2 regions of the Anaerobacillus sp. 1_MG-2023 genome follow, and region 1 is predicted to be linked to the other one. Evidence: a T-box and tRNA genes for the amino acid it is inferred to sense, from the RefSeq annotation. Region 1 holds a T-box; the other holds one or more tRNA genes.

The links. The T-box of region 1 lies ahead of thrS (threonine--tRNA ligase). A T-box ahead of a tRNA ligase gene usually reads a tRNA of that ligase, here a tRNA-Thr.
Region 2: it has a tRNA-Thr gene. The T-box ahead of thrS (threonine--tRNA ligase) is inferred to sense a tRNA for this amino acid. The anticodon was not compared.

What each region holds. Positions count from the first base shown of each region.
Region 1 covers NZ_JAUORD010000010.1:177,779-184,699, reverse strand. The annotation lists gene Q4550_RS16715 (PF20097 family protein) at 1-156, shown strand, start outside; gene Q4550_RS16710 (YdcF family protein) at 261-818, shown strand; gene Q4550_RS16705 (hypothetical protein) at 983-1,282, shown strand; gene Q4550_RS16700 (hypothetical protein) at 1,347-2,006, shown strand; gene Q4550_RS16695 (hypothetical protein) at 2,111-2,569, shown strand; gene Q4550_RS16690 (hypothetical protein) at 2,709-3,131, shown strand; T-box leader at 3,243-3,464, shown strand; T-box leader at 3,494-3,717, shown strand; gene thrS (threonine--tRNA ligase) at 3,766-5,688, shown strand; gene merR (mercury resistance transcriptional regulator MerR) at 6,094-6,492, shown strand; gene merF (mercury resistance system transport protein MerF) at 6,509-6,739, shown strand; gene merA (mercury(II) reductase) at 6,809-6,921, shown strand, end outside.
Region 2 covers NZ_JAUORD010000003.1:298,323-305,243, forward strand. The annotation lists gene Q4550_RS07880 (acyl-CoA dehydrogenase family protein) at 1-500, shown strand, start outside; gene Q4550_RS07885 (cell wall hydrolase) at 642-1,256, shown strand; gene kapB (kinase-associated lipoprotein KapB) at 1,331-1,726, shown strand; gene trhO (oxygen-dependent tRNA uridine(34) hydroxylase TrhO) at 1,826-2,728, shown strand; gene Q4550_RS07900 (NRDE family protein) at 2,787-3,542, shown strand; gene Q4550_RS07905 (hypothetical protein) at 3,672-3,827, shown strand; tRNA gene Q4550_RS07910 (tRNA-Val) at 4,022-4,097, shown strand; tRNA gene Q4550_RS07915 (tRNA-Thr) at 4,127-4,202, shown strand; tRNA gene Q4550_RS07920 (tRNA-Leu) at 4,208-4,292, shown strand; tRNA gene Q4550_RS07925 (tRNA-Arg) at 4,301-4,377, shown strand; tRNA gene Q4550_RS07930 (tRNA-Ala) at 4,382-4,457, shown strand; tRNA gene Q4550_RS07935 (tRNA-Ser) at 4,477-4,569, shown strand; tRNA gene Q4550_RS07940 (tRNA-Gly) at 4,575-4,648, shown strand; tRNA gene Q4550_RS07945 (tRNA-Glu) at 4,656-4,730, shown strand; gene Q4550_RS07950 (transporter) at 4,857-5,183, shown strand; gene Q4550_RS07955 (YpjP family protein) at 5,462-6,103, shown strand; gene Q4550_RS07960 (hypothetical protein) at 6,157-6,384, shown strand; gene Q4550_RS07965 (YuzB family protein) at 6,577-6,813, opposite strand.

The sequences.
Region 1 (6,921 bases):
TGCTGGTCAGACTCACCTGATTCCATCTTTGCGGATTTTGGAAGTGAAATATTAATAGGTGATGCATGGTTAAAAGTCAAAAAAGTTCCAGCGTTAAGGTGTGAAGAGTGTAGTGTAGTTATTTTCAAACATGGTGAAAACAAAGATATAAAATAGCAGTAAAGTAATTTTGAATTGAGTTTATTGTTTCGTTAAATCGGAGCAATTATTGAATAGGATTATTTCCCAACATAAGTTTATTTACGAAAGGGTTTATAACATTGTCTAATCCATATGATTGTATAACTGACTTTATTTTCGTTGAAACTGAAGTATTTGCAGCTGACGTCATATTGGTACCCGGTGCTAATCATCCACAGCTAATGGAAAAGGCTTCATGTCTATATAAGAATGGAATGGCTCCATACATCCTTCCCTCAGGTGGATACAAACCCCATGTAGGTACATCTGAGTGGGAGTATCTAAGAAACATTGGTATTACAAACGGGGTGCCAAACGAAGTAATTCTTAGAGAAGACGAAGCACAGCATACTCTAGAAAATGCACGTTTTTCTTTAGAAGTATTACAGAGTAAAGGCATTAAATATGAAAAGGTTATCATTGTGTGTAAAGCAGGACATTCTCGAAGAGCATTGCTTTGTTATCAGGATGTATTCCCAAAGAACACTAATTTTATGGTTTCTCCAGTAGAAGATCGATTCGGTATTACTAAGGAGAATTGGTTTACCAAGGAAGTTGGTATAAGCCGGATCATGACTGAGGTAGAGAAAATTGGTAAATACTTTGGAGATTTTATTCCGAAATGGGTTGGACGATAACATCTTGATACTGAGTCTTCTAGAATCTCGGAGCTTATCTTTAATAAGATAGGCTCCTTTATTTGTAAGAAAAGATTGAGTTATTTGCATTGGTTTGAAATAATTGGTATTAGAGGTTTGATCAATCTAAAGGAATAACTTACTTATCCGAAAGGATGATCGTATTGGTAAAAACGAAAAGTATAGTTATAGCACTGTTAACATTATTTGTGGTTGGAGGAATTTTTTCTTATTTTATGATTTTAGATCTTTCTTCAATGACTAATAATGATGAAAAAGTTCATATCAAAGCAACCGAAGTGTCATCTCCGGAAGGAAGAAGCAACCTTGAAGAATTAAAGAAATCGATTGAAGCTGAAGGAAATAACCAAATTGAAATGGCTATATATAATTCAACCCTTTCCTTTGGAAGAGAACCAGATCCTGTGATATTGGAAGAAACAAATGAAAATTCCAGTAACTAAAATATTGTTTTTAAAAGAAGCTTATCTTTAAAGACATTGTTGAATACTTTGAAGGGTGTTATTAATGGTATCAAGCATTTTCGTAATACTTATACTATGGTTTTGTTTAGTTATATACAAACTATTTAAGAAGAAACCGAGCAATAATAAAGAAACTTTATTTAATCTTTTTAATAGTATGAAGACGTTAAAATTTTCTCAGAAGCTATTTGTAATTTGCGTTGCATTTTTTGATGTGCTTGTTATTATTTTATCAACTCAGGGCTATTACTTCTTATTTCTGAAATCAACTGGTTTAATTATACCAATAGCCCTCACGTATGTAGCTTCTTGTGTTTTAGCTAATGGACTTAACTTAGAAAAGTTTTGGATCATACTCACAACGGTGTTAGTGCTACCTGTTCTAGGTTTAATGTGTTTTTTCAATATAGTAGAAAACAATTCGTATTCAACTATTGATTCCCCATCAAAAGAAAAAATGATTATTATAGAGCATAGAGAAGCAGCGTTAGGAGAAACAAATCACTTCTATAATTTTTATAGAAGAACTGCCGTTCCGCATGTAGTGAAGAAGTTAAATAGTGAAACTGTAAGGATAGTGACCAGAGGATCAAGTGCTGGAAATTTAGAAGTGTTAGGAATTAATAATGCTAATTGGGTTGATGGACAATCCGTTACTTTTCATTCTCCCTTTGCAGAAACCATAGTGCAATTGAGAAAGTAGATATCCGATTATATTCAACAAACTCGGAGCAATAGTTTAAAAGAGTGTTTGCTTTATGCTCCAAAGTTGCTGTTATTTGAACAGTAAAGAGAAAGGAATTGATAATGATTCGTTCAATATTTTCTATAGTAAGTTTAAGCTGTATATTTTTATTGACCGCCTGTATAGGGGAGGATTACGATTTCACACCTCCAACAATGACAGTTTGGTACCATCATCTAAACGACTATGATTCATATGAGCTTAAAGAGGCATCCGTGAATTGGGAAGGTCCTAATGAGGAATACAAAAAGACTGTTGTTGATTTTCAATCATTAGGAATCGAACAGAATCAAATTGAGGTCAATGCTGGTTCAGAGGGAAACATAGAATTGGGACATTCTGATTTTAAATTAGAAGAGTTTCAAGTATCTCTGTGGCAAAACAGTGAAGAGATTGAATTGCCTGTAAATAAATCTAATGGTTTTCAATTTCCAGATTCAAAAGGTAACTATATCCTAGAAGTGAATCTGTCTTCTGATATGGGAGATGTTCAATATGTGGGTAACATCGATCTAAATTAACACTAATGTAGGATAAATTCTAGAATTTATCCTGATCCCAAGTCTTCTGGTTTATCGGAGCAATTGCTGAATAAAAAGTAAGCGCTCTATCGGTTTTGGGCAAGAGTGTGTACGCTTTTACGTTTAGAGGAGGAAGGAATTGAAATATTTACAAAAGATACTACTAGCAATAATTATATCAGCACCTCTTTCCGTTTTTGTTTTAGTAATTGGAGAATTTACTCTTGACTACGTGCTTGAATTAGAAAGAGAATATACTGATACTTTTGCTACTATAATTTCGTTACCGATTTTATTTGCAATTGTATATATAGTTTACGGTCTACCAACAACTTTAATTGCAGATGGATTTCTTAGATTAAAACCATTATCTAAATACAGATCCCTCATTGAATTCATAATTTATTCTATAGCTGGTCTAGTGTTGTCTTTACTCTTATCAAGCAATTCATTGAGTAAAGAAATATTGGTTATTGTAATGCTTCCAGTTTATTTGTACTTGTATGTTCTTACGCTAATGAGAAAAAAAGATAGAAAAGAACTGAATATCATAAAGACTTAAGTGAAGTATTTATTCAAGAATCTCGGAGCTAATCTAAAAAATCTCCTAAATAATTTTTAGGATTGTATTGACTATATTTAGCAAAAAATATATAGTGAAATAAATTTAAAATAATTTGTGATGAAGAGGACAAGAGATATTATGAACGGTTATCAGAGAGGGAAGAAAAGGTGTGATCTTCCTAACGCAGCTTAATAGCTTACCACCTTGGAGCTGCATGGGCGAATATGAGTAGTTCATGCCGTAGTGCTACGATACAGCAAACCAAAGCCGTTACTTTATCCATGTAACGGGAAGTTGGGTGGAACCACGAGTACAGCACTCGTCCCTTTTTAGGGACGAGTGTTTTTTTTATTGAATAAGTTATAGTGATGAAGAGGACAAGAGCTATTAGGACGGTTATCAGAGAGGGAAGAAAAGGTGCGATCTTCCTAACGCAGCTTAATAGCTTACCACCTTGGAGCTGCATGGACGAAAGATTAGTAGTTCATGACGTAGTGCTACGATACAGCAAACCAAAGCCATTACTTTGAAAAGTAGTGGGAAATTGGGTGGAACCGCGGGTAAAACCATACTCGTCCCTTGTTTAGAGGGACGAGTATGGTTTTTTAATTTTATAAAAGGATGTGTATGTATGAGTCATGAAAAAATGGTGATTTCGTTTCCAGATGGCAGCCAAAAATCTTTTTCAAAAGGAAGTACATTGGGGGATGTTGCCCAATCTATAAGTCCTGGCCTTAAGAAAAAGTCAGTAGTTGGGAGAGTCAATGGATCCTTATATGATTTGCAGAGTCCAATCAACTCTAATGCTGAGATTGAATTATTTCCACTTCATTCTTCAGAGGGATTAGAGGTGATGAGACATACAGCAGCTCATATTATGGCTCAGGCCGTTAAGCGACTTTTCGGAAGAGTGAATCTAGGTGTAGGTCCTGTTGTGGAGGCTGGTTTTTACTATGATATTGATACGGATCAAAGTATTTCTAAAGATGATCTATCTAAAATTGAAAAGGAAATGAGTAACATTGTATCTGAGAACTTGTTTATTAAACGGGAGTTAATATCTAGAGATGAAGCTGAAAGCATTTTTTCGAATGATCATTTAAAGCTGGAGCTATTAAAGAAAATTCCTCGGGAAGAAGATGTCTCCATCTACAAACAAGGAGAATTTATAGATCTATGCAGAGGTCCCCATTTACCGTCAACTAAATTTCTTAAAGCTTTTTCCTTAACAAATATCTCAGGGGCTTATTGGCTGGGGGATAGTGATAACAAGATGTTACAACGAATATATGGTGTAGCTTTTCCATCAAAAAAAGAACTAAATGAATACTTTTATTTTTTGGAAGAAGCCAAAAAGAGAGATCATCGTAAGTTAGGGAACCAGCTTGAATTGTTTATGTTTTCAGATGAAGCTCCAGGGATGCCATTCTATTTAAGTAATGGTCAGGTGATAAGAAATGAGTTGGAAGCATTCCTTAGAAGTTTGCAAGAGTCATTTAATTATAAAGAAGTAAAAACTCCATTAATGATGAATCAGAGGTTATGGGAACAATCGGGGCACTGGAATCATTATAAAGACAATATGTATTTCTCTGAAGTTGACCAGCAGCATTTCGCTCTTAAACCAATGAATTGCCCAGGACATATGCTTATTTTTAAGGACCGTTTGCGCTCCTATAGAGACCTTCCTATTCGTATGGCTGAATTCGGTCAAGTTCACCGTCATGAATTCAGTGGAGCATTAAACGGATTATTGAGAGTTCGTTCCTTCTGCCAAGACGATGCTCATATCTTTGTCACACCTCATCAGATAGAAGACGAAATCACTTTAGCTTTGCAGTTGATTGATAATGTTTATCGAACATTCGGATTCAATTATGAAATTGAGTTATCTACTCGACCTGAAAAGTCTATGGGTGACAAACACTTATGGGATCAAGCTGAAGGCGCACTTAAAAATGTATTAGAAAACCTAGGTTATGATTTTAGAGTGAATGAGGGAGACGGTGCTTTTTACGGGCCTAAGATTGATATCCATATAAAAGATGCCTTGAATAGGAGTCATCAATGTGCAACTGTGCAGCTAGATTTTCAAATGCCGGAAAAATTCGATCTGGAATATATAAATGAACATAATGAAAAAGTTCGTCCAGTGGTTATTCATCGGGCTGTGTTTGGATCCATTGATCGCTTTTTAGGCATACTCATTGAGCATTATGGAGGAGCATTTCCAACTTGGTTAGCACCTATTCAAGTAAAAATACTACCTGTATCAAACGAAGCTCATAAAGAATATTCGGATCAAGTAATGAATCGGTTAAAACAAGAAGGGATTAGAGTGGAAAAGGACAGTAGAGAGGAAAAGTTAGGGTACAAGATTAGGGAAGCTCAAATAAACAAAACACCCTTCATTCTGGTGTTGGGAGACAAGGAAGTTGAAAAAGGATATGTAAACGTTAGGTCCTATGGGAATAAAGCAACTAAAGAAATGGAATTAGGTGAATTTGTTACAGGTATTAAACAGTCCATAGTTAATAAAGATTTACCTGAATAATTAGTATCAAAGTACACTTATAGTAAGTATATCATTTTAAAAAATGGGCATTTCCATCTAGTTCCCGTGCTTTTGTTCTTATCGTTTTTATCTCGAAACTGAGTCTTAAAGAATAGGGGGCTTATCTGTAATAAGATAGGCTCCTTTTAACTGGAATTAAAGATTGAGTTATGCAGTATGATTTGAAATAATTGGTATTAGAAATTTGAGCAGCGATTGTTGAGCAGGAAATTCCAACCTATATTTGTAAATAAACTAGATGGTGGAATGAATTTTTAGATGAATGAAAAGGATATAAATTAACTTTGACAGTATAGTCTAAGATTCATCTATTAAAAAATAGCTTCAACACTTGACCCTGTACTATGGTACGGGGTTTATTCTATATATAGAGGTGATGAAATAATGGGATATCAAATAAGCGAATTAGCTAACCTTTGTGACGTCAATAAAGAAACGATACGCTATTACGAGCGCAAGAAATTAATTCCTGAGCCAGCTCGTAATGAATCTGGATATCGGTTGTACAACGATCTTTCTGTTAAACGAGTGAAATTTATTAAACGAATGCAAGAGCTAGGTTTTTCATTAGACGAAATTCACAAATTACTAGGTGTAGTTGATAAAGATGATGTACGGTGCAAAGATATGTATGAATTCGTAGCAATGAAAGAAAAGGAAATTGAGAAAAAAATAAACGACTTGGCTCGGATTCAATATCTCCTAATTGATCTAAAGGAACGTTGTCCAAGTACAAAAGATCTTCACGAGTGCCCCATTATAGAAACACTCATTGTTGACTGATCCGAGGATGGTTCTTATGAAGAGGAATAAGACTTTTATTACAGGCGTAATAGGAACAATCATTGCCCTTATTTGTTGTACGACTCCAGTTTCAATTATTTTACTAGGCACTGTTGGACTCGGTGCATTAACTGGCTATTTGGATTACGTTTTGATTCCGGCATTGGGTCTATTTATTTTAATAACGTTCTTTTCTTATCGAAAAAGAACTAAAACTTCCAATGAAAAAGAGAATTGTTGTTTGTAGGTTATGTTGATAAGAGTTCTTGTGAAGCTCAAGTTTGAATGAAGAATAAATAAGAGGAGGAACTTTGAAATGAACAAAACAGAGGTAAAAATCCAAGGTATGACATGTGATCAATGCGAACGTCATGTCTTTAAAACACTAGAAAGTCTTGGTGCTGAAGATATCAATGTCAGTTTTCGCAA
Region 2 (6,921 bases), on a different contig from region 1:
CTTCTAATGCGCTCCTTGAAACTTATGATAAAAATCGAAAAACAGCTTCATTACCTCCGGCCTGGTTGCTCCATATTCCCGCTGTATACATGGGGATAGCAGAGGCAGCACGGGAAGAGGCAGTTCAATTTGTGTCTTCTTACCAACCGAACACACTTGATGTGCCACTGAAAGATGTACCGCACATTCAAGATAAATTTGGAAGAATTGGACTTTCATTAATGGCAGCACGTCATTTTCTATATTCGGTTGCAGAGCAGTGGGATCGTTACCCAGAAGATCGGATGAACATGCAGGGACAGCTTTTCGCTGCCAAAACGCAAGCAATGAATGCTGCACTGGAAGTTGTTGATCTTTCAATGCGTATTGTAGGAGCACGAAGCTTAATGAAGAAGAATCATCTGGAACGACTTTATCGAGACGTGAGAGCGGGGCTTCACAATCCTCCGAGTGATGAATTATCGCTACAAGTTCTTGCAATGAAGCAATTTCAAGACTAATTATCTTACTCCTTCCCTTTTGGAAGGAGTTTCTTTTTGTTCTCATATGTGGAAGACATCCCTGTGACTCCCTATTGAAAGGGATCTGTCCTTCCTCTATCCTTTATGGCGTGGCAAAAAGCTACTGAAAGGATGAGATATATGAACAAAACGATCATTGCTATGATGATGATGAGCCTCTTTTTTGCTCTGTTTTCTGCACAAACTCATCAGGTAGCGGCCGTATCATTGATGAAAGTAAAGCCTAAGATTGAGAATGAGATCAATGAAGAAGTTGTGTTAAATGAAACTTTATCTGAACCTGAAACCAAACAGGAGGTGGCCTTACTGCTTAACCTTCCTGTAAAAAATATGAATGATGTTAAGAAAGTAACAAAGGATCAATTTACTGTATCGAACTATTCTGTAGAAGAAATTGAAATGTTGGCCAAGCTGGTTAATGGAGAAGCAAGAGGTGAATCGTTTGAAGGGAAAGTAGCAGTAGCTGCTGTAACAGTCAATCGAACACTTTCTGCAAGATTTCCAAATAGCATTAAAGAAGTGATTTTTGAAAGTGGTGCTTATACTGCAGTATCTGACGGTCAATATGATCAAAAGCCAGGAGCAGAATCATATAAGGCTGTCTATGCGGCCCTTAGTGGTAGAGACCCAAGCTCAGGAGCTTTGTTTTATTACAATCCTGATATTGCAACAGACGATTGGATTCGTACAAGACATATAATCAAAGAGATTGGAAAACATGTCTTCACAAGATAAAATCCTCCTGATAAAGGAGGATTTTATGATATCATCGACGTGTACACACAGTTAGATGAAGGAGTGAAGCGACTATGTCAGAGAAAAAAACGTTTCAGCCAGGAGAAATAGTAACGGCAGGTTATAAAACGGGGAGATATATTGGAGAAGTCGTTGATATGAAGTCCCCCAAAGCTGTGATTAAGGTTCTTGCAGTCATCAAGCATCCAACTCAGGGAGACCTTCACAATCCCAAACAGCTCGATGTTCCTCTTTTTCACCAGCGAAAAGCGTTAGCCCAATTCGAGAAAGCGCTCGTTCCAATGTCAGCCATTAACCATTACGAAGGAAATGTTCCTAATTATAACGATTCACTGAAGGAAGCACTTGAAACACAATCCGCAGAGCTCAAGCACGAAGGCGGAAGATGGGCCGAAGCATCTCTTATCGAAATCGAAAAGCTTAAAGACGACTACTTCCCATCAAGGTAATCTTCTTTACATCAGACTTCGAATCCGGTAAGATATAGTATTGATTTAGGCTCTTGGTTTAGAGCTTGATTGAAGAAGACGTAAAGGGTGGTTTTTGATTTGCAATCAGAAGCTTCAGCATATCAAGTGCTGTTATATTATCAATATGTAGAAATAGAAGATCCGGATTATTTTGCTCGAAAGCATCTTAAGTATTGTCAATCACTCAATTTAAAAGGTCGAGTCCTTGTAGGCAAAGAGGGTATTAATGGCACGGTTTCAGGAACCGTTGAGGATACTGAGCGCTACATGGACGTACTAAAAGCAGATGAACGCTTTCGTGATATGGTTTTCAAAATTGATGAAACAGAAGGTCATGCTTTTAAAAAGATGCACGTACGTCCGCGCGAAGAAATCGTTTCACTAAAGCTTGAGGAAGATGTAAACCCGAAAGAAATAACCGGGAATTATCTTGAGCCAAAGGAATTTATGGAAGCATTAGAAGATGATGATGTAATTGTTATCGATGCACGAAATGACTATGAGTACGATATTGGTCATTTTCGCAATGCAATTCGTCCTGATATAAAGGCTTTTCGAGATCTTCCGGACTGGATTGAACAAAATCTTTCGGACCAAAAAGATAAGAAAGTATTAACTTATTGTACAGGTGGAATTCGCTGTGAGAAATTTTCTGGTTACTTAATGAAAAAAGGTTTTTCCGACGTTTCACAGCTTCATGGAGGAATTGTAACGTATGGTAAAGACCCGGAGGTACAAGGGAAATATTTTGATGGCAAGTGCTTTGTATTTGATGATCGTCTTGCTGTTAATGTAAACCGTACCGATGAAGATACAGTTGTAGGGAAATGCTACCATTGTGAGGATCCAGCAGATACTTATATCAATTGTGCTAATGTACAGTGTGACAAGCTTCATATCGTCTGTGATTCTTGCAAAGAGGAGTATAACCATTATTGTTCTTCTGCATGTGAAGAAGAAGTTCGTATGATCCAATCGTAACGCAGCGGCTAACGCTGCGTTTTTTCTTACATTGAAACAAGAGAGGAGGCGCGTTAAGATGTGCTTAATTGCTGTAGCTCAAAATGTTCATCCTACATACCCATTTATACTCGTAGCCAACCGAGATGAATTCTACGAGCGTCCAACAAAACCTGCGAACTATTGGAGAGATGTACCAGAACTACTTGCGGGGCGTGATTTAAAGGCTATGGGAACATGGCTAGGGGTTACAACAAACGGAAGAATTGCAGCCCTTACGAACTATCGAGAAGCGAATGAGCAGCCTAAAAGTCTATCAAGGGGTGATCTAACGGCCGATTACTTACGTGATCATCAATCCCCATTATCATACTTAGAAATGGTTCGACAAAAGAAAGATCAGTACAATGGATTTAATTTAATCATAGGAGATTTTAAGAGCCTTTATTATTATTCAAATCGGCAGGATCAAATTTCAAAACTAGAGAACGGTGTTCACGCTGTTAGTAATCACTTACTGAATACGAGCTGGCCAAAGGTTGAGCAGCTTAAAGAAGAATTGAAACACTATTTAAGTGCAGAAAAGAACCTCGATCAGAATCGTCTTTTTGAAATGCTTTCTCACGCTGAGCCTGCACCTGATTATCTATTACCACAGACAGGCGTGCCGATCGAATGGGAAAGGATGCTTTCACCTGTTTTTATTAAGTCGGATCATTACGGAACGAGGGCGCAAACTGTTATTATGGTTTCACAAAATGGAGAAGTTACTTTTGTTGAGAGGTCAGGAGAAGATCACGAAAATTACTACCAATTTAATCTTGAAGAAGCATAATTGCGCTCCAAGTGAATAAATTATGTGTTACCTGTAACTTTTGCCAATAGATCGATGGTGAAAAAAGATTCGGGTTTAACAACAGAAAAATAGGGTAATGAGAGTTATTACTTATGAGGAGGGGTTTTTTTGAAAAGAAAGCGTCACTATGTTGAAGATCAGCTTTTGCGGGAATCAAGCGACATGAAAGAGTACCGAAAATATGATTCTGAAATGGTGACTAAAAAAAGACCAATACTCCGCCAAAATAAAAAGAAAAAACCACTTATTCAAACGCCAGTATAAGCAGGGGAGAGCGCTCCCTGCTTTTTCTATGTGAAAAATGGAGTGCTTAACTATGGGGATTATTTTTTTGTGAAAAAGGGTTGTGTTTTTTTCGAGTCGGTGATAAGATAAGTCTTGTCCTTGAAAAAACACATTAAAAAAAGTGTTGACGAGACAAAAGATGATATTGTATAATAATGAAGTCGCTGTTTAACGGAGGATTAGCTCAGCTGGGAGAGCATCTGCCTTACAAGCAGAGGGTCGGCGGTTCGAGCCCGTCATCCTCCACCATTTATTTTTGATGAGTTTCATTAAATTATGCCGGCCTAGCTCAATTGGTAGAGCAACTGACTTGTAATCAGTAGGTTGGGGGTTCAAGTCCTCTGGCCGGCACCACACATGCGGGTGTGGCGGAATTGGCAGACGCGCTAGACTTAGGATCTAGTGTCTTACGACGTGGGGGTTCAAGTCCCTTCACCCGCACCATAGAATATGCGCCCGTAGCTCAATTGGATAGAGCGTCTGACTACGGATCAGAAGGTTAGGGATTCGACTTCTCTCGGGCGCACCATCTTGGGGCCTTAGCTCAGCTGGGAGAGCGCCTGCCTTGCACGCAGGAGGTCAGCGGTTCGATCCCGCTAGGCTCCACCATATATATATTCATGTTTTTGGAGGAATACCCAAGTCTGGCTGAAGGGATCGGTCTTGAAAACCGACAGGGGCTTAGTCGCCCGCGGGGGTTCGAATCCCTCTTCCTCCTCCATCTTTGCGGGTGTAGTTTAGTGGTAAAACCTCAGCCTTCCAAGCTGATGTCGTGGGTTCGATCCCCATCACCCGCTCCATTTTGTTGGCCCGTTGGTCAAGCGGTTAAGACACCGCCCTTTCACGGCGGTATCACGGGTTCGATTCCCGTACGGGTCACCAACTAAATTTTCATAAATTTTATTGGCTCAAGCATACTCAAAGAGGTGCTTTTTTTGTTGTTTTCAATTCGGTACGTCTTATCAGAATACAGCATACAGTGACTGTATAAGAGAGGGGATGGACCGAATGTATTATGAAGAACATGAGCATATTGCTTATCATTATGACAACACAGATGCCTATCGTCAGCAACCGGTAGCTCCAACTTCGAGCCCACCAGCATCACCGCCTCCTAGACCGCAGTCAGCACAAGCTGGAACATTTGCTGTAGATCCAGGATCAATTAGAAGGTGTATGTATCGGTTTACTTATATTTGGATGAGGGGCGGCAATTCATTTTGGTTTTGGCCAGTATATGTAGGGCGTACTTCTGTTTCGGGGTTTCGCTGGACCGGTAGAAGGTGGGTATATACAGGCATAAGTCTCAGAAGAATTGATATGTTTACTTGTTAATAGATAGGGCGCTTACATGAAGCGCTCTTTTTTAAAGGCTCTTTTCGTAGACGTTGTTGCTATAGTAGGTGAATTTTCGCTTCAATCAAGGAAGTTTAGAGTTTAATTCAACAATTGTTTCGAAAGCAACAATTTTTATAAAAGGGCCTTTTAAATGAAAAGCTTCTTTAACTTAGCCAAATGAAAATTAATGAAAAATCGTCTAAACATCTGGCTTTTTTGAGAAGATCATGCGAGAATAATACTAACTATTGATCTTCGAAAGTCAGGTGCACATAATGAAATTCCCTCTTTGGATGAGAAAGTTATTTGTAGCATTTGTTGCTGTTGTTACGCTTGGAACTGTGATTCCTACTGGATATCTAGCAGATGACAAAACAGAGGCATCAGAGAATTATCAAGAAGAAAACCATCTTCTTATTGAGTCGAGGGACGAGCCTGATAAGGCGATAGAGCCTGTTGTTGATCAGTATGATTGGCCCATCATAGCTCAGGACGCTTCTTCTTCTGAACTACTGACGCATTTTGTAAGCTATGCAAGCAATCAATCTGAGCAACTCGGGCTAACAAAATTCGGTGAAACGATCTCAACTCGAGTCGGTAACGAGTATCGAGATGCAATTGTACCTAAAATGACAGAAGCGATCGCTACCTCAGTGGAAAATCTGGATGAGGATACGTTAAGGTCACTTCGTTTGACGGACAACCCTTCTGGTGGATACGGAGAACGCATTCTTCATGTGTATAATGAACAGAGCGGGGAAGACTTATTGCGTTTCCATGTGAGAAGAGATCACCCCCCACAAGATGGCTATTGGTTTAATTTTCATTACCATGCAGCGAATGATGATTTTGAAGAACATTATGAAGTAGGTAAGATTTATTGGGATAAAAACACTCCGCCTAAGTGGCTCTCGTAAGAGAGGTGCGCGGGGTGTTTTTGGTTGGAGATTAAGGGAGGATCACAACATAGATGGAACTTGTACAATGTATTAGAGATGTTTTCGAAGAAGAGCCTTTAACCGGCTCAGAGAATGTATTGAATCGTAAATTATTTAAGGAAGGTCATTTCTACCCAGTTTATAAAGATGAGCATCATAGCTGGATTACGCTTGATGATGAAGGAGAGCAGCATATTATTGCTACCGGCATCTCCCTCAATGAAGACTTCTGGTTTACTTTTCGGTTTCGCATTGCATAATAAAAAGCCGCATTAAGCGGCTTTTACTTTTTTTTAGGGCGCGCATTTTGCGGGCCTCTTTTCTTATTTATAAGAAGAGCGTCTTCGCCTTCTTTTTCACCTTGCACACCGGCTTTCGGATCATACGCGTTTCGATTTTTCATGTAAGCTCCTCCTCTAATTGGATTCACTTAATAGTATGTCCATATTCGTTTAAAACATCGGATTTTCTTCGATAAACTGGTAGACGTTATCAACTAGCTCATCGGGCGTTTCGGCAGTAACGCGCTCGCCGTTAACGAGACAGTAAATATCCTGGCTACAAAGTGTGCAGTGACCAAGACAAGAATATTCGAGCACATCAAGATCTGTATCTTTTTCTAGTTTTTCCATTGCTTTATGTGAACCGCTCGAAAGATTACTCATGCAGAATTCAACTATTGGATTCATCTTTTATTCACCTCGGGTTTTCCTTACTATTACAAGACTGTTTCTATTCTATCAAGAAGGTGTGAAAATGAACAACCATTTGCATAAGATCAAGAAACAAATTGATGG